DNA from 3 places in the Cellulomonas hominis genome. Region 3 is predicted to be linked to each of the others. Evidence: riboswitches for the same ligand, from Rfam matches in the RefSeq annotation. Region 3 holds a riboswitch; each other region holds the start of a gene.
The links. A riboswitch is a leader RNA that binds a small molecule or an ion and turns the genes downstream of it on or off. The one in region 3 is predicted to bind cyclic di-AMP.
Positions count from the first base shown of each region.

Region 1: another riboswitch for cyclic di-AMP. It lies ahead of HNR08_RS10065 (C40 family peptidase); the one in region 3 lies ahead of HNR08_RS04515 (C40 family peptidase).
Region 2: another riboswitch for cyclic di-AMP. It lies ahead of HNR08_RS08165 (C40 family peptidase); the one in region 3 lies ahead of HNR08_RS04515 (C40 family peptidase).

Region 1 is NZ_JACHDN010000001.1:2,142,097-2,151,759, reverse strand. Features, by position in the region: gene HNR08_RS22680 (DUF2752 domain-containing protein) at 184-666, opposite strand; gene HNR08_RS10070 (multicopper oxidase family protein) at 663-2,006, opposite strand; cyclic di-AMP (ydaO/yuaA leader) riboswitch at 2,376-2,555, shown strand; gene HNR08_RS10065 (C40 family peptidase) at 2,554-3,339, shown strand; gene HNR08_RS10060 (Na+/H+ antiporter subunit A) at 3,827-6,832, opposite strand; gene HNR08_RS10055 (heavy metal translocating P-type ATPase) at 7,472-9,663, shown strand, end outside.
Region 2 is NZ_JACHDN010000001.1:1,724,283-1,733,945, forward strand. Features, by position in the region: gene HNR08_RS08140 (cytochrome c biogenesis CcdA family protein) at 1-182, shown strand, start outside; gene HNR08_RS08145 (class I SAM-dependent methyltransferase) at 300-1,235, shown strand; gene HNR08_RS08150 (hypothetical protein) at 1,328-1,657, shown strand; gene HNR08_RS08155 (hypothetical protein) at 1,681-1,875, opposite strand; gene ccsB (c-type cytochrome biogenesis protein CcsB) at 1,930-2,943, opposite strand; gene HNR08_RS08165 (C40 family peptidase) at 2,949-3,527, opposite strand; cyclic di-AMP (ydaO/yuaA leader) riboswitch at 3,747-3,881, opposite strand; gene HNR08_RS08170 (sodium:proton exchanger) at 4,337-5,623, shown strand; gene HNR08_RS08175 (cation-transporting ATPase) at 5,651-6,427, shown strand; gene HNR08_RS08180 (hypothetical protein) at 6,751-7,461, shown strand; gene HNR08_RS08185 (hypothetical protein) at 8,051-8,290, shown strand; gene HNR08_RS08190 (hypothetical protein) at 8,356-8,718, opposite strand; gene HNR08_RS08195 (hypothetical protein) at 8,702-9,067, opposite strand; gene HNR08_RS08200 (hypothetical protein) at 9,051-9,536, opposite strand; gene HNR08_RS08205 (hypothetical protein) at 9,559-9,663, opposite strand, start outside.
Region 3 is NZ_JACHDN010000001.1:976,897-986,559, reverse strand. Features, by position in the region: gene HNR08_RS04540 (MFS transporter) at 1-895, shown strand, start outside; gene HNR08_RS22220 (DUF4012 domain-containing protein) at 958-2,775, shown strand; gene HNR08_RS04530 (peptidase) at 3,045-3,809, shown strand; gene serC (phosphoserine transaminase) at 3,828-4,958, opposite strand; gene HNR08_RS04520 (iron-dependent transcriptional repressor DtxR) at 5,056-5,754, shown strand; cyclic di-AMP (ydaO/yuaA leader) riboswitch at 5,993-6,157, shown strand; gene HNR08_RS04515 (C40 family peptidase) at 6,160-6,942, shown strand; gene HNR08_RS04510 (HNH endonuclease) at 7,146-7,655, shown strand; gene HNR08_RS04505 (universal stress protein) at 7,803-8,774, shown strand; gene HNR08_RS04500 (Lrp/AsnC family transcriptional regulator) at 8,778-9,251, opposite strand; gene HNR08_RS04495 (hypothetical protein) at 9,506-9,663, shown strand, end outside.

The sequences.
Region 1 (9,663 bases), 1.2 Mb from region 3:
ACGTCCGCGTGGTGCTCCATGCGCAGCCGGTCGAAGATCCGCTTCGCCGTGTGACGCTGCTTGCGCGGAGCGCGCAGATCTGCATGCAGCCACCCATCGACGAGACTCTTGTACTCGTCCAGCCGAGAACCGCGCGCCGGCAGAGGGCGTCGCGGCTTGGGCCAGGCGGAGTCGGCGCGGAGGCTACCGCAGGAGCTCGACGTTGAGCTGCTGGCGGACCGCGAGCAGAGCGGCCAGCAGTGTCACGAGGAGCCGGGCAGCAACGCGCACGGGTCGGCGGTCGGTGAGGTCGAGCCCGAGCCATCTGCTGGTCGCGCTGCCGGCGCACCACCGCAGCACAACCAGCACAGCTCCGGTCACCAGGATCGGGCCGAGAGGGTTGTATCGCCATGCCTCTGCGAAGTCACCCATCGCGGCGAGCCGCACGGATCGCGTCCCGCCGCACAAGGGATCCATGACCGACCACCAGCGGTGCAACGGCCCGTGCAGGTCGACCGGCGGCAGACCCAGTCGGGCCATCAGTCCTGCGGCCACCAGGCCGAGCGCCGCGACGGGGGCCAGCGCCGGCCACCTGTCTCGCTCGTCGAGGCTGACAGTGATCCACGAGCGCGATGCCGGCGGGGTGTCAACGCGGCGCCACTGCGGCCGCCGGTCACTCTGTCTCACGTCGCCGTGATGCTGGTCATCATCCCGGCGTCCTCGTGATCCAGGATGTGGCAGTGGACCATCCAGGTCCCGGGCTGGTCGAAGGTCACGGCGACGTCCACGTAGCTGTCCGGTGGCACCGTCACGGTGTCCTTCCACACTTCCCGCTCGAGGGGCCGTCCATCGGTGGACAGCACCCGGAAGTGCGCACCGTGCACGTGCATCGGGTGGTCCATCCGGTGCCGCCCGGCGTTGCGGAAGCGGACGACGTAGGTGCGACCGACCTGCACGTCGAACGTCTCGGCATCGGGGAAGACGTCGCCGTTGATGGTCCAGGCCATTCCCATGCCGCCGGACATCGCCATCGCGTCGGCGAGCACCATCTCGATGTCCGGTTCGCGGCTCACCAGGTCGGGGGCGAGGGCGCTGGGTGCGGGAGGGATGAAGGGCGAGACAGCCGCGGGGGCATCCGAGGCGGTGTAGTGGACGGGGATGGTCATTCCGTTGTCGCGCTCGTTGGTGATCGACAAGCCCGAGCTCAGGTCGCCGACCGGGGCGAGCTCGACGTCGTAGCGCTCGCCCGGGGCGATGCTGAGCCGGCGGGTGCTGTAGGGCTCGACGAGGGGTGCGCCGTCGGTGTGGGTGACGCGCACGTCGAGCGGGAACGTCAGGTTCTGGGTCTTGGCGGTCGAGGCGTTCACCAGCCGGAGCTTCGCGATCTGCCCGGCGGTGATGCTGATCGGCTCGATGTCGTCGCCGGTGCGACCATTGACGGTGTCGACGTCGCCGACGACCTCCATGTGACCGGTAGTCCGATCCACGACCCAGTCGTCCAGCACGAGGACCTGGTCGAGGTCGTAGCGCGCGTCCGCGGGTTCGCGGACGATGAACGGTGCATACATGCCGCGATCGACCTGGTCGCGCACGGGGCGTTCGTGCGAGTGGTACCAGTACGTTCCTGCGCGGGCTGCGGTGAACTCGTACCGATGCTCCTGTCCAGGTTCGATGAGGATGCCTGGACCGTCCTGGTCGTTCGGCACGCTCATCCCGTGCCAGTGGATGTTGGTCGCGGTGTCGGTGGAGTTCCTGACGTCGATCTGCAGCCGCTGGCCCACGTCGACGACGATCGGCACGCCAGCGCCGTGCACGTCCTCGCTTGCGGAGTCGGCGTAGAGATACCGCTCGATGGTCCGACCGCCCACCTCCATCTCCGCTGTTGTGATGTCGAGGTCGGCGATCCCCTGCATGGTCGCCTGGGTGATGTCGTACCGGTCCACCTCGGGAAGCGTGATGCTCTTCTGGACCGCGACGTGCGCGGCGGGATCCAGCGCACGCGCGACCGCGAACGCGGCAGCACCCACGGTCAGGACGACGGCGGCCGTTGCGGCGACGGCGACGGGACGGCGGTGGATCATACTCGTGGTGACTCCTCATGCCGTCGACCCCAGGGGCGCCCTGGAACCGTGATCTGCCTCCACGTTCCCCTCGGCGGATCAAGCTGCTGCACTGGCTTCGATGAAGTTTCGCTGAAGATCGTCGCAGGTCGCGGTCGGAGCGCACGGTCGCGCCCGGTCGTCCTGAGCGCCCGTGACCAGTGCGTTTATCGGAGCGACGTGTGCCCGTGCGGGTGTCGCAAAGCGTGCCCCCTGCTTCGGCGCGAGTCGCGCGGGCGGTGACACACCCGCTGCTCGTGCCTAGCATCGTCGCCACCCAGGCGCCGACTGGGTGGGTCGAGCAGAACGCCGAGTCCTGCCGCTGCTCGACGACTCGCAGACCGCACGGGCAGGAGCGGGGGAACCAGGATGGACGGGCACGTCGTGCCCTTGGGGTGAAGCCGGTCCCGACGGACCGGCCGGGCTGCTCCGGCCCGAACCCGACAGCTCACCTCGCAGGCAGCAGGAGTCGTCGATGCCCGCACGCCCCTTCACCCGAGCGCGCCACCGCGCGGTCGGGCGCACCCGAACCCCCTGGACCGACGCACAGGCCGCGGCCGCCTCCGGTCTGTCCTCCGCTGGGCGGCGCACCGGAGTCGCCGTCGCGACGTCAGGCATGGTCGTCTCGCTGGTGGCAACCCCGGCGTCCGCGACGATGCCCTCCCACCACGAGAGCCGGATCGCGCCGCTGGACACTGCACGACTTACGTCGGCGGCCAGAGCGGCGATCGAGTCCACGCCGGTCGTCGCAACGCCGGCCGAGGCCACCTGGACGTTCGACAATCCGGTTGCCACGGCGGTGACGCCACCGCCGACCCCCGAGCCGGAGCCGGAACCTGAGCGAGCCCCGGCTGCGACGCGCAGCACGGCTCGGGACGAGGCGTCTGTCCCATCGCCCCAGATCGGGGCGCCCGCGCCGTCCAGCGCGAATGGCAGCGCGATCGTCGAGGCGGCATCGAGCCTCGTGGGCGTGCCCTACGTGTGGGGCGGAACCACACCGAGCGGCTTCGACTGCTCGGGATTCACGTCCTACGTGTACGCGCAGGTCGGGATGAAGCTGCCGCGCACGTCGGCGGCTCAGCGCTACGCAGGGGTTGAGGTGCCGCGGGACCAGGCCCAGCCAGGGGACCTCATCTGGTCGCCGGGACACATCTCGATCTTCGCCGGGGGCAACCTGCAGGTCGATGCCCCGGTGCCGGGCAAGGCGGTGCAGATCCGGGAGATCTGGCAGTCGTCTCCGGTGTTCATCCGCGTGGGGTAAGTAAGGCCCCCTGTTCGCCGCGGCTGCGGGGGCGTGCCTGATCGCGAGGCGGCGCCTGGCGATCATCACCTCGATCGAACGGAACGTGCCACCACCGCCGGCCTCAGTTCCGCCTCGGACGCCTGACCCCCGAACAAAGCACTGGACGATCATGGCCACTCAGGCGCACTCGCCGCCTGCGAGCCGTTGTCACCTATCCGTGCTGTGCAGCGGGCCCTCGGGCGCGTGTACCGACTGCGAAGGCGGAGGGCACTGCGATCAGGCCGAGCGCCCAGCACGGGAGCCGGCGGACAGCCCAGTGCCCGGAACGGATGGTCCCCCGTCGGTGTCGACGGGTGTCTCGATGCGGTTGCCGCGTACCAGGAGCCGGTGTGAGGCGACCCCGAAAGGGGTGCAGGTGAGTACACGCGCTCCGCTGGCCGCGATTCGACACACTCCTGCGCTGCTCGCGCCACCCTCACGCCGCCGGTGGAGCGGAGGCTCTGCGCTACCCGGTAGGTCCTTCCACGTGATCGCGGATACTGGACCGCTCGGCGCGTTGGTCGATCTCGGCGCCGAGGCTGCGCAGGATGTCGAGCACTAGGCCGACGACCACGAGGTATACGCCGACGTCGAAGAACAACGACGTCACGACCTTCGTCGGGCCAATGAAGGGGATCGCGATGTCGATGATCCAGGACTGCAGCACGGAGCCGCCGAAGATCAGCGCGCCGAGGCCCACGCCCGCCGACAGGAACAGGCCGCTGCCCAGCAGCAGACCGGGCTGCACGGGGGCCGCCTCGCCGAGCTCGTACCGGCCGCCGGCCAGGTACCGCACGATCAGCGCGATGCCGGTGACCAGGCCCGCCGCGAACCCACCGCCGGGGGCGTTGTGCCCGGAGAACAGCAAGAACAGCGAGTACACGATCATCGTGTGGAACAGCAGCCGGACCACGACCTCGAACACCACGGACCGGCGGCGCGGCGCCAGGGTCCGTCCGGCGCGCAGCCACTCGCGGGACCGGTAGGACGGCCGCTCGGCGACCGGCCGGCGCACCGCGGCCATCGGGTCCTCGCCGCCGCCCCACACCTGCCGGGACTCGGGGGCGTCGCCGGCGCGGAAGATCGCCCCGGACCGCCTGCGGAGGAACACGAGCGAGGCGACCCCGGTCGCGGCCACCAGCAGCACGGAGATCTCGCCCATCGTGTCCCAGGCGCGGATGTCCACCAGCGTCACGTTGACGATGTTCTTGCCGCCGCCGTAGGAGTACGCCTCCTCCGCGAAGTCCACGGAGACCGGCGCGTGCACCCGCGCGCCGGGCACCACGAGCGCCAGCCCGCCGACGGTGAGGCCGAACGCCAGGCCGATGCCGAGGCGCACCCACCGGGACCCGACCAGCGGCCGGTCGGAGAAGTACGGGGGCAGGCGCCGCATCACCAGCACGAACACCACGAGGGTGACGGTCTCGACCAGCACCTGCGTCAGCGCGAGGTCCGGGGCGCCGTGCAGCAGGAACAGGGCCGCGACGCCGTAGCCGGAGACGCCGAGCAGGATGACCGCCTTCAGCCGGCGGCGGGCGCGGGCGACCAGGACGGCGGCGACCACGACGAACGCCCCGACCACGGCCTGCGCCGGGCGGTCCCAGACGCGGGTCTCGGCCGGCATCCCGTTCCAGGCGACCAGCGGGACGCCGACGGTGACGACGAACACCACCAGGATCCCGCCGAGGTACACCGGCAGAGATCCGCGCTGGGTGAACGCGGTGACGTCGGCGGCCACGTCGTCGAGCCGGCGCATGAAGCGGCGGTACAGCCGGTCCGCCTCGGGCACGTGCGGCACCGCGGCCTGCGCGAGCTCGACGGGGCCGCGGGCGACGAACAGCAGCACGCCGGTGAGCAGCACGACGGCGGTGATCGCCAGCGTCGGGGTGAAGCCGCCCCAGAGCAGGAGGTGGCCGGGCTCGCCGGCCGGGTACGCGTCAGCCTGCGGGGCGAGCAGCTCCTCGCCGAGACCCGGCAGCAGCGCCACGGCCAGGCCGAGCACGGCGAGCAGCATCGCGGGCCAGACGAGCACGAGCGACGGGCGCCCGACCGGGGCCGGCACGGCGCGCTCGTCGTCGGGGTGCGCGGAGTGGTCGACCGGCTCCTTGACGTCCCGCGACGGGTCCTTGGCGTCGCGGGCGGCAGCGAGGGCGCGCACGGCCGCGGGCGACAGCACCGGCTTGCTGGCGAACGCGCCCCACCACAGCCGCAGGCCGTACGCCACGGTGAGCGCCGAGCCGACCGCGACCGCGACCAGGACGACGACGCCGAGCGGGTCGCCGTCGTGGCCCAGCGCCTCCAGCGCGGCCTCCTTGGCGACGTACCCGGCGAACGGCGGCGCGCCGATCATCGACAGCGTCGCGAGCCCGCCCGCGGCGGCGGTCAGGGGCAGCGCGCGGCCGACGCCGGACAGCCGGCGCAGGTCGCGGGTGCCGGTCGCGGCGTCCACCACGCCGACCACGAGGAACAGGGCGGCCTTGAACATCGCGTGCGCGCCGATCAGCGCGAGGCCCGCGAGCGCGGTCGCCTTCGTGCCGTACCCGACGAGCAGGATGATCAGCCCGAGCTGGCTCACCGTGCCGAACGCGAGGACGAGCTTGAGGTCGTGCTGCCGCAGCGCCCGGTAGCCGCCGAGCAGCAGCGTGCCGCAGCCGAGCACGACGACGATCGTCCGCCAGGCGGGGAGCTCCGAGTACGCCGGGGCGAACCGCGCGACCAGGTAGACGCCGGCCTTCACCATCGCGGCGGCGTGCAGGTACGCGCTGACCGGGGTCGGCGCGGCCATCGCCGCGGGGAGCCAGAAGTGCAGCGGGATCAGCGCGGACTTGGAGGCCGCGCCGACCAGCAGGCAGACCACGGCCGCGGTGACCATGCCGCCGTGCGGCGGGTCCGCGAGCGTCTCCGACAGCCGGTACGTGCCCGCGGCCTCGCCGAGCAGGATCACCCCGACCAGCATCGTCAGGCCGCCGGCCGTCGTGACGACGATCGCCTGCATCGCCGCCCGGCGGCTGGCCTTGCGCTCGTGGTAGTGCCCGATGAGCAGGTAGGAGAAGACCGTGGTCAGCTCCCAGAACACGAACAGCAGCAGGGTGTCGTCGGCGGTGACCAGGCCGAGCATCGCCCCGGCGAACGCGACCAGCACGCCGCTGAACCGGCCGAGCCCGCTCGCGTGCGCCTTGAAGTACGCCGAGCAGTAGACCAGCACGACCGCGCCGACGCCGCCGACGAGCAGGGTCATCAGCCAGGACAGCGTGTCGAGCCGGAAGGAGAGGTCGAGCCCGAGCCCGGGGATCCACTCGACGGTCTGCGTCGGCCCGTCGCCGTCCATCACGCGGCCGGTGAGCGAGAGGGCCCACACCGTCGCGGACGCCGGCGCCAGCGCGAGCACCCAGAACGCCTTCCGGCCGATCCACGCGACGAGCGCAGGCGCGACCAGGGCAGCCAGGAGGTGCACCGCGAGGAGCTGCAGCACGTCCGCTCCGTCCTGTCGTGGGCGGGTGGTCGGTCGGTCGGTGCGCCGGGTCCGGGCCCGCGACCGCTCGAGGCGGGACGGCGGGCGGCGGGCGGCGGTCGGGACACTGGAACAAGCGAGTCGTGGTCCGTGAACACCCGCCGGACGCTGGGCTCGTCTCAACGACTGGCCCCGTCACCGAGCAACCGGCCCGGTCAACGGTCCTGACCGTAAGGTCACCGCATCGAGTCGCTCTTCAGCTCCGATGAAGTCCATGTGAAGAGTCCTCTGGCTCCGTCGCAGGGTGCGCGGCGGCGCCGAGCGAAGCGCCGCCCTTGTAGGAAGCGCCGCCCTTGTAGGCAGTGGTGGGCTCCGAGCAGACACAGACCGATTACGGTGCGCGGCCCGGCGGCGCGGCAGTCGCATCGACCTGCCGGTGTTCCCCCGGCGGACCGTCCCCGAGTCTCATGCACGAGTAGTCGGTACCGCGGATTCATCGAATCTCCATCGCCGCGCAGCAGGACCGCAGCACGCGGCCGCCTATCGTGAAATACCCCCACGGGGTATGGCTCCGGAGGTTGCGCGCCGACGGCACGCCTCGCTCGTGGGGGGCCACTTGCCGCCGGCAGGAGGCGGAGGTCGAGAGGAGGTCGGACGGTCATGGATGTGGTCGTCATCGCGATCGCGGTTGTGCTGACCGGAGTGTTGGGCTGGTACTTCTTCGGTCCACGCTCGTCGAGCCGGGCTGTAGCCGAAGGCGGCGTGCAGGTGCTGACGGTCGCCGTGAAGGGCGGCTACAGCCCCGACGTCATCGAGGTGGAGCAAGGTGTACCCGTGCGTCTGCTGTTCGACCGACAGGAGGCCGGCGACTGCTCCTCACGGGTGGTGTTCCCGGACTTCAAGGTCAACCAGGACCTGCGCGCCTATGCCACCACGGCGGTGGAGTTCACCCCTCTCGAGCTCGGCGAGTACGGGTTTGCGTGCGGGATGAACATGCTTCGCGGCACCGTGAAGGTGGTCGCAGGCTCTCGCGGCGCTTCGCAGACCTCGGGTTCGACGACGGCGACCGCCGTCGTCGAACCCGAGGCGCAGCCGCACCACCCGACCGGAGACGTTCCGGCCGGCGAGACGGGGCCACAGGGGCGGGGCACACCCAGTGTGCCGAGCGAGGGTCAGCCGGAGGACGGCGAGGCGGCTGAGCGCGCCACCGAGATCGCCGATCTGCGACGCCGTGTGCTCTTCGGTGCGGTACTGACCTTCCCCGTTCTGGTCGCGGTCATGGCCCACGAGCTGTTCGGCGCCACGTGGGTGCCCGACCTGCTGATGCGGCCGTGGCTCCAGCTGCTCCTGATCGCCCCGGTCATGGTGTACACGGGATGGCCAATCCACAGAACGGGATGGCTGGCGCTGTCCCATCGGACCGCCGACATGAACTCCCTGATCACCCTGGGCACGATCGCGGCGTTCGGGTTCAGCCTTGTCGTCACGTTCGCCCCGAGTGTGCTGCCCGAGGACTCGCGCGAGGTCTACTACGAGGCCGTCGGCGTCATCCTCACCTTGATCCTGCTCGGCCGACTTCTGGAGACCAAGGCCAAAGCCGGCACGGGCGAGGCGATCCGGGCGCTGATCGGCCTGCAGCCACGCACCGCTCGGGTCGTGCGCGACGGGCGGGAGCTGGAGCTGCCCGTCGAGCAGGTCATGCTCGGCGACACCGTGGCGATCCGCCCCGGTGAGAAGCTGCCGGTCGACGGGGAAGTGGTCTCCGGGCGGTCCGCTGTCGACGAGTCGATGGTCACCGGCGAGCCGATCCCCGTGGTGAAGTCCACCGGTGACCCGGTCATCGGTGCGACGATCAACACCACAGGCTCGTTCCGGTACACGGCCACCAAGGTCGGCGCCGATACGATGCTCGCCCAGATCATCAAGCTCGTCCGCGAGGCGCAGGGCTCCAAGGCGCCCATCCAGCGCCTGGTCGACAAGGTGTCCGGGTATTTCGTGCCTGCGGTCATCGCGATCGCCATCTGGACGTTCGTGGTGTGGTGGCTCGTCGGGCCTGCGCCCTCGGGCGTGTTCGCTCTGGTCGCCGCGGTCGCGGTCCTGATCATCGCCTGCCCGTGCGCGCTCGGCCTCGCCACTCCGCTGTCGATCACCGTCGGCACCGGCAAGGGGGCGACGGCCGGGATCCTGATCCGTTCCGCCGAGGCGCTGGAGACCGCCCACAGGCTCGACACCGTCGTCCTGGACAAGACCGGCACCATCACCCAGGGTGCTCCTGCTCTCACCGACGTGCTACCTGCGGCGGGGTTCGAGAGAAACGCGCTGCTCGCATTGGTTGCCGCCGCCGAGCGCGACTCGGAGCACCCACTGGCCGCCGCGATCGTCGCCGACGCGCGAGACCGCGGACTGGACGTTCCGCTTGCCGCCTCATTCCAGTCGGTGACGGGCCAGGGAGTGCGGGCCCGGATCGGCGGGGTCGAGGTGCTCGTCGGCAACCGGCGGCTCCTGACCGAGGCCGGCGTCGAACCGCAGAGTCTGACTGGTGACCTGGACCGGCTGGCCGGGCAGGGCAAGACGCCGATGCTCGTGGCCGTCGACGCACGCCCCGCCGGGGTCATCGCCGTGGCCGATCCGGTCAAGGAAGGCTCGGCGCGAGCGATCACGGATCTTCGCGCGCGGGGTATCGAGGTCGTGATGATGACCGGCGACAACCGGGCAACCGCCGCGGCAATCGCGCGCGTGGTCGGCATCAGCCGCGTGGTCGCCGAGGTGATGCCCGAGCACAAGGCCCGCGAGGTCAAGCGGCTGCAGGCCGAGGGGCGAGTTGTCGGGATGGTCGGTGACGGCATCAACGA
Region 2 (9,663 bases), 750 kb from region 3:
TCGCTCTCGGGCTCCAGCGCAGCAGCCGCCTGCTCGACATCGTGCGCCGTCGACGCCGCGCCATCTCCGTCGTGGGAGGAACCATGCTGGTGCTGATCGGGATCGCCCTGGTCACCGGCCTGTGGGGCCGGTGGGCGCAGAGCCTCCAGGGCCTGATCCTGATCTTTCAGCCCGTCGTGTGACGAGGGGCGCCCGAACCTTCAGCAGACCTTCATCGGCGAACGGGTGCTTCTCGCACCGATCCCGCGCAGGCGGCGGCGATGCTGCAAGGGCACAACCGCGGCGAGCCTGGAGGTCCTGTGAGCCGAGACGGGCGCCGTCCCGACGTCCTGCGTTGGCTCGACACCGAACCGACGCTCGACGAGCTGCGCCGGGTGTTCCCCCACGAGTGGGAGGACGTGCAGACGCGCCTGTCCGCCGCCGCGGAGGACGGTGAGACCGCGCTGCACGCCCTGGTCGCGGAGCTGAGCGCCCCCAGGGTCGGATCGCCCGACCACCGCCGCAGGAAGGACGACCTGGTCGCCGACGAGGTCCGCCGGCAGATGCTCCTGCACGCCGTCCAACGTGCCGCGTTCACGGCCGAGGCCGGCGTCGACCGGTCCGAGATCGCGTTCGACCGGCTCAACGGTCAGATCCTGCAGCGGCTGTTCTTCCGGCGCGGGCTGGAGCGCAAGCCCGTCTCGACGCTCGCGTACACGCTGCTGTGGCCGCTCGCGCGCCAACGCCGGTACGTCATGCCCCTGGTCCGCCCGCGCGGGGTGTACTGCTTCTACTCGGCGGCCCTCGTGCGCAGGCTCGCGAAGCTGATCGGCTCGCGCGAGACCCTCGAGATCGCCGCCGGCGACGGGACGCTCAGCCGGTTCCTGCGCCAGCGAGGTGTCGACGTCGTCGCGACCGACAACCACAGCTGGGCACGATCCATCGACTACCCCGACGACGTCGTCCGCCAGGACGCCGTCGCAGCCCTGCGCGCCCGCCGCCCCCAGGTCGTGGTGTGCTCCTGGCCTCCCGTCGGCAACGCGTTCGAGCGCGAGGTGTTCCGTACCCCGAGCGTCCAGACCTACATCGTCATCGGCAGCACCCGCGAGACCGGCAGCGGGAACTGGTTCGACTACCGGCGCCAGACCGGGTTCACCTACGTCCGGGACCTCTCCATGGGCCGGCTCGTGCTCCCGCGGTACCAGGGCAACGCGGTGCTGATCTTCCAGCGCCGCGCCGCGGTGACGGGCTCCTGAAGGCCGCCGGTGCCCGAGACCGACAGCGCCCGCGCACCCGCCGTCGGGGAGATCCCTCCCCGGGGCGGCACCACGACCTCGGGAGGCGACCTGTGCCCGCCGCGCTGAGACGAGACGCCCGGACCCACCTGCGGGCGGCGGGTTCGCTCGCTGCCACGGGTCTGCTCCTGGTGCTGTCCGTCCTGCCCGCCGACAGGTCGCGGGCGGTCGAGGTGCCCCCTTCGCCCGCGGCGACCGAGAGCGCCGACCCCGGCAGAATTGTGCCGACCACCGAGCCCACGCCCGAGACCGCGCCCGCGGCGGCCGATCGGCTGCCGTTCGACCTGCGGTGGGCGCTCGTCGGCCTCGGCATGGCCGCGATCGCGGCCGCGCCCTCGGCCGTCCTGCACCGGCGCGACCGCCCGCCCCGCTCGCGCGACTAGCACCGGGAGCACGGCCCCGACCGTCACCGTCGACGGCGCAGGTACCAGATCCGCGTCCCGGTCGAGCAGACGAACAGCACGACGACCCCAGCGGCCGTCGAAGCGAGGCTGCTCGTCAGGACGCCGGTGAGGGTCAGGGCGCCGCCCGCGACGAGCGCCACGACGATCAGGACGATCGCAGAACGGTCGTCCTGCGGGAGCCGACGCCGGTCCGGCACGGCGCGACCCTCGCGTGGACCGCGACGCGGTGGCAGCAGCGGGCGGCGCACGCGTCAGATGCCCGAGTAGGAGTGCTTGCCGTTGATGAACAGGTTCACCACCGTGAAGTTCGCGATCACGACGGCATACCCGACGTACACCAGGAAGGCTGCGCGTCGCCCCTGCCAACCCCGCGTGGTCCGCGCGTGCAGGTACGCCGCGTACACCACCCAGGCGACGAAGGTCGCGACCTCCTTGGGGTCCCAGCCCCAGTACCGGCCCCACGCCTGCTCGGCCCAGATCGCCCCACCGATCAGCGTGAGCGTCCACAGCACGAACGCGATCGCGTTCAGCCGGAACGACAACGCCTCGAGCCGGACCGCGGTCGGCACCGTGCGCAGCCACGACCACGCCGGCCCGGTGATCCGCCACCTTCGCAGCGAACGCCGCAGCTCGTCGCCCGCGCGCCACGGGCGGTCCAGCCGCGACCGTCCCGACTCGCGGGCGTCCTGCAGGACCTGCAGCACCGACGTCGCGAACGCGACCGTGAAGATCCCGGTCGCCACGACCGCGATGCTCACGTGGATCACCAGCCAGTAGCTCTGCAACGCCGGCTGCACCGCGTCCGCCCGCAGGTAGAACGAGTTCTGCGCCACGATCAACGCCAGCACGGCGATGCCGGTGACCAGCACCCCGACGAAGGGAACCGTGCGCGTGCGCCGCACCCCGAGGAACACCAGCGCGGCCACGAGGATCCCGAAGATCGTGAACTCGTACATGTTCGCGGTCGGCCACCTGCCCGCCGCCACCCCGCGCAGCGCCACACCGGCCAGCAGCAGCGCGGTCGCCACGGTCGCCGTCGACCGCGCGATGCCGGCCGCCCGCCCGCCCGGCACAGACGGTGCCGGGTCCTGCGAGGCAGGCGCGTCAGCGCCCCCGGCTCCGGCCCCGACCGCTGCGAGACGGCGCTGCGAGCGGGCCGAGGCGTCGGCGACCCGGGCGAGCGCGGCGGAGTACGCCACCAGGGCGATGGTGTACGCCGTCACCGCTCCCCACACGAGCAGCGTGCTGAGGTCTCCGAGGGGCACGCCGGTCAGCCGATCCGGATGAACAGCGGATCGGACTGCCAGATCTCGCGGATCTGCACGGACTTGCCCGGAACGGGGGCGTCGACCTGGAGGTTCCCGCCGGCGTAGATCGCGATGTGACCCGGCGACCAGATCAGGTCACCCGGCTGCGCCTGATCCCGGGGCACGACCGTGCCGGCGTCCCGCTGCGCAGTCGAGGTCCGCGGGATCGCGATCCCGACCTGGGCGTAGACGTATGACGTGAACCCCGAGCAGTCGAAGCCGGACGGGGTCGTGCCGCCGTACACGTACGGGACGCCGACCAGGCCCGACGCGACCTCGACGACGGCGCTGCCGTTCGCGGACGCCGGAGGCGGTGCGCCGATCGGCGCGGTCTCGGCCGGCTCGGCAGCCTCGTCGCGCTGGCTGCCGCGCGATGCGGCTCCGTCGGTCGACCGGGCGGGCGGCTCCTCGATAACGGGCGGCGGAGGGGGCGGGAGGATCGCGGTCGCGGCCGGGACGTCGAACGACCAGGTGGCCTCCGCCGGCGCGACCGCCGACGGTGCGGCGGTGGCCAGGGCCCGCGCCGCATCCAGGGCTCGCACGTCGATCGATTCGGCAGCCCGGCTCGGCGAGGGTGCGGCCGAGGCGGGGACGGTGGAGAGAGAGACGGCGAGTCCCGAGGTAGCAACGACCGCGCCGGTGCGCCGACCCCAGACGACAGCGGTCGCCCGGGCGTTCGTGCCGGCGTCGGTGAGCGGCGTACGAGCGCGACCGGGGTTGCGATGACGCGAGGGGGCACGCAGGTGTGTGGGCATGCGGAGCTCCTGGTCGCCTGCGAGGTGAGCTGTCGGGTTCGGACGGAGCCGTCCGGCCGGTCTCGTGGATCGGCTTCACCCCGAGGGCGCCTGAGCGCCCGTGGAACCTGGGTCCCCCGCTCCTGCCACGCGACGTCGACGGGCCGGACGGCGGCAGGACTCGGCATCCGCGCGGCTCCCGGACTGAACGTCCGGATCTGATGACGGTAGGCGTCGCGTCGCCAGATCGGCGCCCGCGCGGCGGTCCCTTCAGCAAACCTTCATGGACCGGGAGCGCGGGCTCCTGATCATCAGTGTTCGAGCCCTCGAAGATCCGGATGCAGAAGATCCAAACAAATAGATTCCTAGATCGGCGTCACGTATTGATGGGTTCACATTCGTGACATTGGTCCTCTACTGTCCTCATTGCGAAGGGGAGTAGCCCGACCGGCGCTGATGCGTGCCGGTAGAGGTGGTCGACATGCTGGCGTCTGCGCCCGGTCACCTCGCCACGTCAGCCGTGGTGGACGAGACCTTCGACCAGCCGATGTCCGCTGGTCGAGGTCGTCGCGCCCCCCCCGGCGCGAGCGGGCTCGGCCCGTGCCCGAGGAGCCGCCGTGCCCGCCCCTGACGAGCAGACGCTCACCACCCCAGCAGCACCCCTGGTGCCGCCCCCGTCCCCCCGGGTCCTGATCCGTTCGCTGGCGATCGCCGGCGTGATCATGGTCCCGGCGCTGATCACCCGGTTCTCGGGTGCGTCCCCGGCTCCCGTGCTGGAGCTGGTGATCTTCGGCGCCGCGGTCGTGGCCGCGTCGTTCGTGCTCGCGTGGGCCGCCGAGGCCGCCCAGGTCGACGTGTCCGGCGGGTTCGCGATCGCCGTGCTCGCGCTGATCGCCGTGCTGCCCGAGTACGCCGTGGACCTGTACTACGCGTACACCGCGGGCAGCGACCCGGCCTACGTCCAGTACGCCGCCGCCAACATGACCGGCTCGAACCGGCTGCTGCTCGGCCTCGGCTGGCCGCTGGTCGTCCTGGTGTCGCTCTACGTCGCCGGCCGGGTGAGCAAGAAGCCCGCGACCGCGCTCGCCCTCGACCCCGAGAACCGCATGGAGCTCGGCTTCCTGCTCATCGCCGGCGTGGTCGCTTTCATCATCCCGGCCACCGGGCACATCCACCTGGTGTTCGGCGTCGTGATGATCGCCTGGTTCGGGTTCTACCTGTACAAGCTCACCCGGGGCGAGGCTGAGGAGCCCGACCTGATCGGCACCGCCGCCGCGATCGGCGCGCTGCCCCGACGCAAGCGCCGCGCCACGGTCATCGCCCTGTTCGTGCTCGCGGCGACCATCATCCTGCTGTGCGCCGAGCCGTTCGCCGAGGCCCTGGTCGCCTCCGGGACCAGCCTCGGCATCGACGAGTTCCTGCTCGTGCAGTGGCTCGCGCCGCTCGCCTCCGAGGCGCCCGAGTTCATCATCGCCGTGCTGTTCGCCTGGCGCGGCAAGGGCACCGCCGCGATCGCGACCCTGATCTCCTCGAAGATCAACCAGTGGACCCTGCTGGTGGGCTCGCTGCCCATCGCCTACCTGGCCGGCGGCGGCTCCGCCTCCCTCGTGCTGGACACCCGCCAGACCGAGGAGATGCTCCTGACCGCCGCCCAGACGCTCATGGGCATCGCGATCCTGCTGGGGCTGCGGTTCCACCGCTGGTCCGCGTGGGCGCTGCTCGCGCTGTTCGTCGTGCAGTTCCCGCTCACCTCGACGCACGGCCGGTTCATCCTGTCCGGGGTCTACCTCGCGATCGCCGCGGTGATCCTCGTGATCCAGCGGCGCCACATCGTGCCGACGCTGACGGCACCCTTCCGCCGGCACCAGCCCGAGCCCGAGCCGGCTCCCGCCGACGCGGCCTGACGACCCGAGCCCACGAAGGAGCACCCCATGGCACGACTGAACCGGCTGATCGGCCTGGCACGCACCGTGCTCGAGAGCCAGAGCCAGAGCCAGAGCACGGGCCGCCCGCCCCAGGCACCGGGCGGGGGCGAGGCGTCCCTGCGCGCGACCCTGACCTCCGCGGCAGCAGCCGCCGTGCGCGCCCGTTCCGGACAGACACCCGCCCCCGGGCCGAGCCGGCCGGCTCCGGCGCCCGACGACGCGGCCGCGGTGGCCCGGTACGACTACCTGATGCGCACCGCGACTCCGGACCAGATCGAGCAGGTGCACGCCGAGGCGTTCGCCCGCCTCACCCCCGCACAACGCGACGAGGTGCTCCTGCGCATGCGCGACGCGCTGCCCCCGTCCGAGCAGCCCGCGTCCCCGGCGGCCGGCGAGCTGGCCCGGGCGGCCGCCCGGTCAGAAGCGAGAGAGCCCGGCCTCGTGCACCGGATCCTCGGCGGCCCGGCGCGCGGCATCGCCACCACCGCCGCCGTCGCGGGGACCGCCGGCGTCGCCGGAGGTCTCCTCGCCTCGGTGGCGGGCGCCGCCGTCCTGGGAGGAGTGGCCGCACCGCTCCTGGCGCAGGCCACGGCGATCGGCGTCGACCTCGAGTCGCTGACCTCACTCGACACGGCCGGCATCGCCGAGCAGGCGACAGGAGCCGCGACAGACGCCCTCGGCGCCCCGCTCGACGGCCTCGCAGGCGTCACTGAGGGTGTCTCCGGCATCGCCCAGCAGCTCAGCGACCTCGCCGGATCGCTGGACCCCCGGAACCTGTTCTGACGGCGGGCGGCCCGGGTGCGAACGGCCTCTCCGCGTCGGGAGACTGCGAGCGCTCGGGTACGACGAAGGCCCGGCACCGTCTCGGTGCCGGGCCTTCGCTCGACGTGCGCCTGGAGGGACTCGAACCCCCAGCCCTCTTGGCCAGAGATGCTATCGCCCGCGACTCGTCCGATCGCTGCCACGAGCTTGGCAGGTCGGATCGAGGTGGCGCAGTTCCGCGAAAGGCTCAGACCTCCGCACGAAGGCTCACGCCAGCTCTCTGAGCGCTGGTGGCGCTGCTGCGGTCGCTCTCACCACAGAACTGGCTGGATATTCTGTGACTCATGGCCATCACGACGTTGTGGGACGAGCAGTCATGGATCGCTGCCCCCTCCCCGATTCCGATAGCGGTCGTGAACCCGCAGGGTTATGACTGGGGCAACCTCGTCATCCAACTCTTGATCGCTGCGGCGACCGTAGCGGCGCTGTTCTGGGCGATACGAACCGGACGCGACGAGGCGCGGCGCGCCAGCGAGGAACGTCGTGAGCGACTTGCGTTCGAGGAGAAGGCTCAGGCAGCACAGGTCAGCGCATGGGAGCGTCAGTGGGTAGAGCTGCGCAACGGACGACCGCTTCCTGACGACCCGGGCGAGTTCGGCGCAGTGCAAGACGACCTTGTCGAGCGGCGGCACATCTACGTCATGAACGACTCGACTTCGGCGATCTACGACGTGGTCGTTCGCTACTTCGATACCTCGTGGGTCAGGGAGGCCGACGGAGGAGATGAGTCGGATCTCCGCGGTGCTTGGTTCCACGCGATCCTCCCGCCGGAGGCCCACCCTCGGTCGCTGGCGATCAGACGGGTGCCGAACTGTGGCGCGCTCGCCGAGGACGTCGTACTCGAAGTTGAGTTCCGCGATGGCGCAGGGCGGCACTGGGTGCGCAATCAGGATGGTGAGCTCGTGCGCCGGCGGGAGCTCGATCAGCTGACGGTTGAGCAACGGCTGGAGCGACGTCGTGCGGAAGCGGAGCGCGAGCCCGGCTTTACGCCCTGAGATTCGCGGAGGCCGTCAGCGAACTAAGGCCCTCACCGGCTCAGTCAAGGGGCGTGGACGGCTGTTACTCCTGTGACAGATGGGGCCCGTTGAGACAACCCTCAGGGCAACCGCCGAATTGCTTCCTTGATCGGCCGTCGGCGCAGGACGGATTCCTGTCAGGTCCGAACCGCGGCATTTATAGGTCCCAAGTGGACTCTTCGGGTTCCACGCCCGGATTTCGGTGACGCTTCGGGGTTCCACGCAAGGCGCCAGCCGCGCGCCAGGGAGCTACGCAGATCGATCGGGGTCGTGGCCCGTCGCTCGTGCAGGGTCAGCTCGAGCCGTCGCCACAGTTGGCAAAGCGGTCAAGCACCTTGGGCGACGGCTGCGAGCCGGCTGACCTCCGCGGGTCCGTCGTCGTCTGATTTCGACGTGGAGCCGACCGACTAGTACTTCTTCGACCTGGCCCTCGCCACGCCCGAGAAGCGCAAGGACCTGCGGGGCCGACGACCTGGTCAAGATCACCGACGAGGAGCGGATCCAGGCCGCCGACCGGATCGGGTTCATCTCTCCGGTAGGTCGCCAGCAGCTCGATCTCGTTCGCTTCATGCGCAACCACGCCATCGCCGCACACCCGAACCGGCACGAGCTGCAGCCGTTCACACTGCTGGGCTACATGGGGACCTGCATCAAGGAGGTCATCACCCTCCCGCAGACCTCCACAATGGTCGCCACGTCGCGGCTGCTGTCGAACATCAAGACGACGACGATGACCGCCGCCGACACGGGCCCTCGCCGGACATACGCGCGGCCGGCAGCCAGTAGGCCGTCTGATCCGCCGTCGTGAACCTGGACGCCCGAGTCCGGCCACTAAGGATCTCTAGGGATGCCGGGCCGCGGTCTTGGTCAAGGTCAGCGATCGGAAACCACCGTCGGGAGCTCCGCGACGCCGACTACTGGAGTCGTCCGGCGCAGCGTCAGGGCCGCGGCCGGGTCCAGAGGCTCGAGGTACAGCCACATGTCTTGCCCGACGACGATCCCGTTCGACATGGTCGTCCCGCTCGAGTGCTGCACGCTCATCACCCGCAAGGGCTGGTCGTCGCGGCGCAGCGCAGCGCGCGGGAACCGCAGATCGTCGCCGATTGGGCCAGCCACAACCCTCGTCGCGGTGACCGCACTGTCCGGATCGGTCGCCTCGATCAGGTAAGCCGCCCCAGACGCGGTCGTCACGAGCCACCGACCGGGCGTCCGCATGGGGTCAACGGGGTCGCTCATCAGGCTCGTCGTCCTCGCCGAGCTGAACGGTGGGGTGCAGACGCTCCTGCATCGGCGGCCGCAGGTACGCCAATACCTCCCAGCCGAACCCCGCGGCGTCGAACCGGCCGGAGCGCCAGAACGCCCAGGACATCGCGGCTGCGTACAGGTAGCGCTCGTGCTGCAGCGTCCACAGGTCCCACCCGACGACGACCGCGATGCGCGTGCCGCCGTCGGTCAGGACCACGGGAAGACCCGCCTCCACGCTGCTGCGGATCTTCTTGTACTTCGGGATCACGCCCGCCACAGGCATGACCCGCTCGGTCGCCTCCCACCAGAACCCGCGGCGACGGTCACCGGACGCGCTCATCGCCATCGCCACCCTCCGGGTCGCTCCATTCGTCGACCGGCGACGGGTCAGGCTTCGTCCCGCGGCGGTGCAGGATCCGGGTCACGTCGCTGTCGTAGCCGGCAACGTCGAACATCCCGGACTGCCACGCGGACCGGAGCGCCGCGGCGATGCCGGCGCGCTCCTCGCGCACGTCCACGTACGCCGGCCACGACGTCATCACCGCAACCCGCTTGCCGTCCTCGACGAAGACGATGCGGCCACCCTGGTCGAGCTCGACCAGCAGGTCCCCGATCCGGACGTCGCCCTCCAGCAAGCCGCCAGCGCCGAGGGAGTTCAGAAGACGTTCGAATGTCAGCGGCGGCCGCATCAGCTCGACCTCGAAGATCTTGTCGATCTGCGACTGCGAGAACCCACGGCCGAGTGCCCGCGCTCCCTGGACTCGATCACGGCACCCGCGGCGAGCCCCACCTGGGTCGGCAGCGACCACAACCACCGGCGTCGGGTCCCGGTCATAGCGGGTCGTCCTGCGGGAAGGCCGGCAACCCGGCGAGCTGTTCGGCCTCGACGTAGTCGATCGACGTCACCAACCGCTGGATCCAGAACCCGTAGTCTGC
Region 3 (9,663 bases):
GGGCCTGAACTCGACGTCCTTCAACGCGGCCCGGCTGATCGGCCCGGGCCTGGCGGGCCTGCTGATCGCGGCGGTCGGGACGGGCTGGGTGTTCGTCATCAACGGGGTGTCGTTCGCGGCGACGATCCTGGCGCTGCTGCTCATGCGGACGTCCGAGCTGCACCCGATGCCGGTGGCCCCGCGCGCGAAGGGGCAGATCCGGGAGGGGATCCGCTACGTCCGCGGCCGGACCGACATCCTCGTGATCATGGCCGTGATCGGCGTGGTGTCGACGTTCGGCCTGAACTTCCAGATGACGTCGGCGCTCATGGCGCGGGCGGAGTTCGGCAAGGGCGCGGGGGAGTACGGGATCCTCGGCTCGGTGCTGGCGATCGGCTCGCTGGGCGGCGCCCTGCTGGCGGCCCGGCGCGAGCGGCCCCGGGTGCGGCTGGTCATCGGCGCGGCGTTCGGGTTCGGCGTGGCGACCGGCGTCCAGGCGCTCATGCCGACGTACGCGTCCTACGCGGTGGCCTGCATCCCGGTCGGGCTGGCGTCGCTGACGATGCTGACCGCGGCGAACACCACGATCCAGATGTCGACCGACCCCGTGGTGCGCGGCCGGGTGATGTCGCTGTACATGATCGTCATGCTCGGGGCGACGCCGATCGGGTCGCCCATCGTGGGGTGGATCGGCGAGACGTTCGGCCCGCGCTGGTCCATCGGCATCGGCTCGATCACGGCGTTGATCGTCTCCGCGGCTGCGGCGCTGTGGGCCCGCAAGCACTGGAACGTCCAGGTCCGGTACCGGCTGCGCTCGCGGCCGCACCTCGAGGTCCTGCACCCGGAGGTCCCGACTCCGCGCCGGACCGCCGCGGACCAGCTGGCCGCGCGCGAGGCGGCCGACGCGCAGGCGTGACCCCCGGGTGAAGTTCGGCCCGCGGTGCCCGTCCGAAATGTCCGATATGTGACGATCGGACGATGGCAGTCCGACGCCGGGTGCTCCTCGCCGCTGCGGTGCTGCTCGCCGGCCTGCTGCTGGTGGGCGGGTGGCTCGCCGTGCGGGTGTGGCAGGCCGCCGGGGCGGCGCGCGACCTGCGGGCCGCCGCCGCCGGTGCCGCGGAGGAGGCCGCCGTCCTCGACGTCGGTGCGCTGCAGGCCCGGCTGCCCGCGGTCCAGGAGGCCGCCGCCCGCGCGGCCGCCGCGGCGGACGACCCGGTCTGGCGGCTCGCGCAGCACCTGCCGTTCGTGGGGGACGACCTGGCCGCCGTCGCCGCGGTGGCGTCCGCCGCCGACGAGCTCGCGCACGACGCCGCGCCGGACCTGCTCGAGGCCGTCGCGGCGATCGCGGCGGACGCGGCCCCGGCCGTCGAGCAGACGGCGGCCGGGGCCTCCGCCGTCCCGCGCGAGGTCCCGGCGGGCTGGGTCGACCTCGGCCCGCTCGTGGACGCGGCCCCCGCCGCCGACCGCGCGGCCGGGGTGGCCCAGCGCCTGAGCTCCGACCTGGACGCGATCGGCACCGCCGGACTGCTCGGCCCCGTCGCCGGCCCGGTCGGCGAGCTCCGGGACGCGCTGGACGGCGCGGACGACGCGCTGGCCACGGTGCGGTCGCTCGCGCCGGTGCTCCCCGCGCTGCTGGGCGAGGACGGCCCACGGACGTACCTGCTGCTGTCCCGGAACCCCGCGGAGCTGCGCGCCCAGGGCGGGATCGTCGGCGCCGTCACGGTGCTCCAGGCCCGGGACGGGGCGGTCGGCCTGGTCGGGCAGCGCGGGACGGTCGAGCTGCCCGAGCTCGCGGGTGCGGCGATGCCCCTGAGCGACGCGGAGCTCGCGCTGTACGGCGACCGCCTGGGCCGGTGGGTGCAGGACGTCGCGCTGACCCCCGACTTCCCGCGGTCCGCGGAGCTCGCGGCGGCGTTCTGGCGGGAGTCCACCGGGCAGGTGGTCGACGGGGTGCTGGCGACCGACCCGGTGGTCGTCGCGGACCTGCTCGGCGCCACCGGGCGGACGGTGGAGGCCGACGGCGCGGAGCTGGGCGGCGACGACCTGCTGCGGGCCCTGCTGCGCGACGCCTACCTCACCTACGGCGACCCCCGGTTCGGGGACGCCTTCTACGCGCAGGTCGCCGGGGCGGCGTTCACGGTGCTCCGGGACGCCGCGCTGGATCCGGCGGCGGCCGAGGCCGCGGCGACCGTGGCGGCGGACGCGGTGGCGGCCCGCCGGGTCGCGGTGTGGTCCGCGCGGGCGGACGAGCAGGCGCGGGTCGGCGCCTCCGCCCTGGGCGGCGCGTTCCTCACGGGGGACGCGGCGACGCCGACCGGCACCGTCGGGCAGGCGGTCGGGGTGTTCCTCGACGACGCGACGGCGGGGAAGCTCGACTTCGACCTCGATGCGGCGGTCACCGTGACGATGTCCGGCTGCGGCACGGCGCACCCGGAGGCGCGCGTGGAGGTGGCGCTGGACTACCGGCCGCCCGCGGACGTGACCACGTACCCGGCGCAGGTGCTCGGCGACGGCGGCTCGGGCCTGGCGCCGGGCTGGCTGGCCACCAACGTCTCCTTCTACTCCGCGCGCGACGGCGCCGTGGGGGAGGTGCGGCGGGGTGACGCGGTGGTCGGCGGGCAGACCGGCACCGTCGCGCGCCGGGACGTCGCGGTCGTCACGTCCCGCCTCGAGCCGGGCGCGGGCGAGCGGTACACGGTGACCGTCCCGGCGCCCGCGGGCGCGCTGACCGTGTGGACGACGCCGACCCTGGACGGCCCGGGCGTCGTGACCGGGGCGTGCCCGCCGGTGCCCTGAGGCGCCCGGGCGTGTCGCGCGCGGCCGCGGCGGCGGCGCGTCACCCGTTCCGGTGGTCGGCGCGGCAGGTCACCGCCCCGTCGTCACCCGGATGCCGCGGTTCCGCGTGATCACGCGGAACTTCACCCGTGATTCCGGTCGGCACCGGACCCCATCGTGTGCCTACCATGGGCGAAATGTCCGATTTGTACGAATCGGGCGGGGTGCGGGAGTGCGCCCCCGGGACCGGCAACGGGGCCGGCAGCACGCGGAGGTGGGACATGGAACGGATGCGACGAGCGGCCCTCGGGCTGCTGGCGACGGTCGCCGTCACGGCCGGGGCCGTCCTGGCGCTGGCGGGCCCGGCAGCAGCCGCCGCCCCGGCGCCGGCGCTCGCCGCGCCCGCGGTGGTGGACCCGGTCCCCGATCCGGAGGTCCCCGCCCCCGACCCGGCCACCGCCTGCGCGAACCCGTCCGCCGGCGAGGGGTACGCCCCGCCGGGGCGCTGCGAGCTCGTGCTGGTCCGCGCGGCGGGCATCTGCCTCGGCGACGCCCCCGCGCTCGACTACGCCGTCGATCCGTTCGGCACCCCGAACACCACCGTGACGATCACCTTCGTCAACCCCGCAGGGGACGACGCGGTGCTGTCCGGGCTCCCGCTGAGCGGCCGGATCTACTGGCCGGGCACGGTGATCCAGGACGGGGTCGTCGTCGACTGGCCGGGCTGGACGCGGAACCCCGACGGGACCTGGGAGGAGTTCGACGCGTACTCCTTCACGCGGCCGAGCGTGCGGGTCGAGTTCGAGGTGAACCCGTCCGTCGCCACCGTCGTGTCCTACCCGCCGGCGACCTCGGCCTGCGCGAACCCGCCGCAGTCCGGCGTCCTGGGCGTGACGACGACGTCGCAGGTGCTGGCGGCGCCGGAGACGCAGTCCGCGGTGCTGGCCGTGACCGGGGCGAACTCGTGGCCGCTGGTGGCGGTCGCGGGTGCGGCCGTGCTGCTGGGCGCCGGGATGGTGGCGCTGTCGGTCCGGCGGGGGCACCGGGCCCGCTGAGCCGGGCCGCCGGGGGCCTCAGCCCAGCCGGTCCACCACGTGGTCCAGGCACGCGGTGAGCGCCAGCACGTCGTCCGGCTCCACGGAGGGGAACATCGCGACGCGCAGCTGGTTGCGCCCGAGCTTGCGGTAGGGCTCGACGTCGACGACGCCGTGCGCCCGCAGGATCCGGGCGACGGTCGGCGCCTCGATCCCGGGGGCCAGGTCGATGGTGCCGACGACGGGGGAGCGCTGCCCGGGGTCCGCGACGAACGGCGTCGCCCAGTCGCGGGCCTCGGCCCAGCCGTACAGGTGCCCGGAGGACGTCGCGGTCCGCTCGGCGCACCACGCCAGGCCGCCGTTCGCGAGCATCCAGTCGACCTGCTCGGCCAGCAGCACCAGGGTGGCGATCGCCGGGGTGTTGAGCGTCTGGTCGGCGCGCGAGTTCTGCACGGCCGTCGTCAGCGACAGGAACTCCGGCACCCACCGCCCGGAGGACTCGACGCGGGCGGCGCGCTCGACGGCAGCGGGGGACAGCAGCGCGAGCCACAGCCCGCCGTCCGAGGAGAACGACTTCTGCGGGGCGAAGTAGTAGGCGTCGGTCTGCGCGACGTCGACGGCCAGGCCGCCGGCGCCCGACGTCGCGTCGACGACCACGAGCGCGCCCTGGTCCGCGGACCCCGGCACCCGGCGCACGGGGGCGACGGCGCCGGTCGAGGTCTCGTTGTGCGGCCAGGCGTACACGTCCACGCCGTCGGCGGCGGACGGGGTGGCGGAGGTGCCGGCCGGCACCTCGGTCACGACCGGGTCGCCCAGGAACGGCGCGCGCGCAGCGGCGGCCGCGAACTTCGACCCGAACTCCCCGAACACCGCGTGCGCGGACCGGCGCTCCACCAGGCACAGGGTCGCGAGGTCCCAGAAGGCCGTGGACCCGCCGTTGCCGAGCGCGACCTCGTAGCCGTCCGGCAGGGCGAACAGCTCGGCGAGCCCCGCGCGGACCCGGCCGACGAGCGACCTCACGGGCGCCTGCCGGTGCGAGGTGCCGAGCAGCGTCCGGCCGACCTCGGCGAGCGCGCGCACCTGCGCCTCGCGGACCTTCGCGGGCCCCGACCCGAACCGGCCGTCCGACGGCAGCAGGTGCGCAGGGATGGTCACGGTGGCGGGCGTCACGGTCACGCGCCGCACGATACGCGCAGGCCCCACTCCGTCGGCGGGACCAACTAGCCTGTGGACGGACGTCCGCGCGCACGACAGAAGGGGCACCGGCGTGAGTGACCTGATCGACACGACCGAGATGTATCTCAAGACCATCTACGAGCTCACCGAGGAAGGCATCACGCCGCTGCGCGCCCGCATCGCCGAGCGGCTGGGGCACAGCGGCCCGACGGTGTCCCAGACGGTCGCCCGCATGGAGCGCGACGGGCTCGTGGTCGTGTCCGGCGACCGGCACCTGGAGCTCACCGAGGAGGGCCAGTCCAAGGCGATGCGCGTCATGCGCAAGCACCGGCTGGCCGAGCGCCTGCTGGTCGACGTGATCGGCCTCGACTGGGAGTACGTGCACGAGGAGGCGTGCCGCTGGGAGCACGTCATGAGCGAGCGTGTCGAGCGGCGCCTGGCCGGCCTGCTGGACCACCCGCACTTCGACCCCTACGGCAACCCGATCCCGGGGCTGGACGAGATCGGCGAGGAGCGGACCCCGGTCGGCTTCCTCGACGGCGTCCAGTCCTCGGTCGCGGTGGCGGCCGCGGTGGGTGGCCCGACCAAGGCCGTCGTGGCCCGGATCGGCGAGCCCATCCAGATCGACGTCGAGCTGCTCGCGCGCCTCGCCCAGGCCGGCGTCAAGCCGGGCAACGAGGTCGTCGTCGAGAAGAACGGCGGCGTGGTGACGGTGGGCGCCCCGGGCGCGGAGACCGTGCTCGACCTCCCGCAGGAGGTCGCCCGCCACGTGTTCCTCTCCGTGTCCTGACGCCTGTCCCGGCCCCACCCGACCCGACGGCCCCGCGGCTGTGGCGTACGCCACTCGCGGGGCCGTCGTGCACCGGTGACCTGGCGGTGCGTGTGAGCGTTCCCCTGACGGGGAAACTGTCCGTGACCGGAACGTGACAATCGGCTCCGGGGTCCGGTACGGTCGGTCTCGCTCCGACGGAACCCTCCTCTGTCAGAGCCCTTGGACGGTACGCCGAGCCCTGCCGCCGCCCGAGGTCCGAACGGACTCGCCGGTAGGGGCGGGGGAACCACATGCGGGCACCGGAGACGGTGTCCTTGGGGTGAAGCCGCGCGACGCGACCGGTCCGTCCGGGAGCGCCACGCGGCCGGGTATCTCCAACCCGAACCCGACAGCTCACCTCGTAGGCGCCAGGAGAGGCTGTACGTGACCGCAAGTGCTGTGCGCGCTCGACACCGTTCCGCGCGTCGCCCCGTCACCCCCCTGACCGATCTCGCCACCGCCGCCACGGGCACCATCGCCCTGGCCGGTCGCCGCACCGCTGTCGTCGCGGCGTCCTCGGGCCTCATGGTCTCCATGGTCGCCGTGCCGGCGACCGCCGCGACCAGCTCCGGCGACCAGGCCCTCACCGCGGTGGACACCACCGCGCTGACCGCCTCGGCGAAGACCGTCCTCGACGCGGCCCCGGTCGTGACCTCCCCGGCCGACGCCGCGTGGACCTTCGAGGCCCCCGCCGTCACCGCGGTCGTCCCCGAGCCGGAGCCCGAGCCCGAGCCCGTCGTGGAGCGCGCCGCGTCGCGCAGCTCCCAGCGTGCCGCCACGGCCGAGACCGCCGCCGCGCCGGCCGCCGCCGCGAGCGCCGTCCCGCAGTCGGTGGCCGGCAACGCCGTCCTCGAGGTCGCGGCCCGCTACGTCGGCGTCCCGTACCTGTCCGGCGGCACCACGCCCGACGGCTTCGACTGCTCCGGCTTCGTCTCCTACGTGTACGCGCAGCTCGGCATCTCGCTGCCGCGCACGTCGTCCGCGATCAAGGCGGCCGGCACCGTCGTCTCGGCGTCCGAGGCCCAGCCGGGCGACCTGATCTGGAGCCCGGGTCACATCTCGATCTACGCCGGCGGCGACCAGCAGATCGACTCGCCGCGCCCCGGCAAGACGATCCAGTTCCGCAGCATCTGGCAGTCCTCCCCGGTGTTCATCCGCATCGGCTGAGCAGGACCGCCCCGCACGTCCCCGGACCCCCACGGCCACCACGGCCGTGGGGGTCCGGGCGTTCCCGGCCGGACCGGTGGCGCGCGCCCCGGCCGGAATGACGGCGCAGGATCGCCGCGGGTGCGCGTACGCTGCAACTGCTGTGCCTCCCCCAGCGGGCCCGTCAGCCAGGCGGGCCCTCGACCTGGTCTAGGAGTAACGCCGTGCTGCTGCTGCCCGCGCCACCCAGGACGCTGCTCCTGAACGCCAGCCTCGAGCCCCTCTGCGTGGTCGCCCTACCCCGGGCCGTCACCCTCGTCATGTCCGGCAAGGCCACGGTCCTGGAGACGGACGGCCGCGTGCTGCACGCCGAGCGCATCGTGGTCCCGTTGCCGGTGGTCCTGAGCCTCACCCGGTACGTGCACGTGCCGGTCCGCAAGCCGCTGCCACCGACCCGCCGCACCGTGCTGCAGCGGGACGACCACCGGTGCGCGTACTGCGGCTCGCACGCCGACACGGTCGACCACGTGCACCCGCGCTCGCGCGGGGGCCGGCACGAGTGGGCCAACGTCGTCGCCGCGTGCCGCCGGTGCAACCACCGCAAGGCCGACCACCTGCTCCATGAGCTCGGCTGGGAGCTCGCGTACACGCCGTCGCCCCCGCGGGGTGCGACGGCGTTCCTGCACGGGGCGGCCGTCGACGAGCCGGCCTGGTCGGCGTACCTCGCGGCCTGACGCCGCCGGGGCGCGGCCGGGCACCGTCCCGCGCCCGCCCCGAGTCCAAGGCTTCGTCAAGAGTTCTCCACGCGCGTCCCCGTGTCGAGTGGTCGGCGGGCATGATCAGGGAGCACACTGGGGTGTGCGACCAAGGAGGTCAGAGCCATGAAGCGGGACGCGGAGATCCTCGTCGGAGTCGACGGGTCGGCGGCGAGCATGCACGCCCTCGACTGGGCGGCCGCGGAGGCCCGGACGCGGCGCCGGCCGCTGCACGTCGTGTGCTCGTACACGCTGCCGTCGTTCACGGCCGCCTCGCTGGACGGCGGGTACGCCGCCCTGGACGACACGGCGATCCAGCAGGGCGCCCGCGCGGTGCTCGCCGAGGCCCGGCAGCGCGCCGAGGGCCCGGACCTGGAGATCACGACGACGGTCGCGACGGGCGACGCCGCCGCCGTGCTGGTCGAGATGTCCCGGGACGCGTCGCTCGCGGTGGTCGGCACGCGCGGCAAGGGCGGCTTCGCGGACCGGCTGCTCGGCACGGTGTCCTCCACCCTGCCCGCGCACGCGCACTGCCCGACGGTGGTCGTCCCGCTGCGCGACCAGCGGCGCGGCGGCGTGGTGCCGAACGACGAGTCCGCCCCCGTGGTCCGGCCGGTGCGCCGGATGGTCGTCGGCGTCGACGGGTCGCCGCAGGCGGACCTGGCGCTGCGGTACGCGATCGAGGAGGCGCAGGCCTGGGGCGCGGAGCTCACGGCCGTCGCCGGGGTGCCCGTCGGCAGCGGCTCGGGGGTCATGGCGTGGCTGCCTGCGACGATCGACCAGACGCAGGTGCTCGCCGACGTCACCGAGGGCCTCAACGTCGTGGTCGACCGGGCGCTGGCCCAGTACCCCGGCGCGACCGTGCGCCGGCACGTCCTGGACGGGACCGGGGCCGAGCTGCTGACGGAGTTCTCGGCGGCCACGGACCTGCTCGTCGTCGGCTCGCGGGGCCGCGGGGGGTTCACGGGCCTGCTGCTGGGCTCGACGAGCCAGGCGGTGCTGCACCACTCGGCGTGCCCGGTCATGGTGGTGACCAACGGCTGCCTGGAGCGCGCGGAGGCCGCGGGCGCGGGGAACGGCACCGCCGCCGCGGGCTGATCCTCAGGCCGGGGGCGGGACATCCGGGCGGCGCACCAGGGCGGACAGGACGATCGTCGAGCGCGTGCGAGCCACGAACGGCTCGGCGGCGAGGCGCTCCACCACCTGCTCCAGGTGCCGCATGTCCCGCGCGCGCACCTGGACCACCACGTCGACGTCGCCGGTGACCGTGCTGGCGGCGACGACCTCGGGGTACCGCTCGACCGCGGACCGCATGGTCGCCGGGCTGGTCGAGCCGTGGCAGAACAGCTCGATGAACGCCTCGGTCGCCCAGCCCAGGGCCGCCGGGTCCAGCAGCACCGTGAACCCGCGGACCACCCCGCGCTCCCGCAACCGGTCGACGCGGCGCTTCACGGCGGGCGCCGACAGGGACACCACGGCGCCGAGGTCGGCGTAGGACGCGCGCGCGTCGACCGCGAGCTCGCGGAGGATCGCCTCGTCGATGGGGTCGAGGTCGCCGGAGAACGTGGGGGGCACGGGGTCATCCTCGCGCACGCCCGGGGGCGCCTGTGCGTGCGCCCTGCGCCCCCGCGCGCCGCCCCCCCGGCGCGGCGTGCGGCATGCGGCGTGCGCCGAGACTGCAGGATCCGCGGCCCGGTGGCCGGGTCGGGCAGACGGATCCTGCAGTCTCGGCGGGGATGTCGCGCGGGTGAACGGCGCGCAGGGCTTCAGGAGCGGGCGGCGCGCGCCGATGGGATCCGTGACAGGGGGACGGATCGAGAGGATCGAGGATGTCGGCACGGGACGCCGGTCCCGCGCGCGCCGGGACGACGGCCCTGGGCCGGCCCGCGGCGCCGCGCGCACCCGAGACCCACCCCGCGGCACCGCCCGGGACGATCCCCACCCAGCGCACCCGCCCCGCCCCGGTGGCACCCGCGCCCGCCGCTCC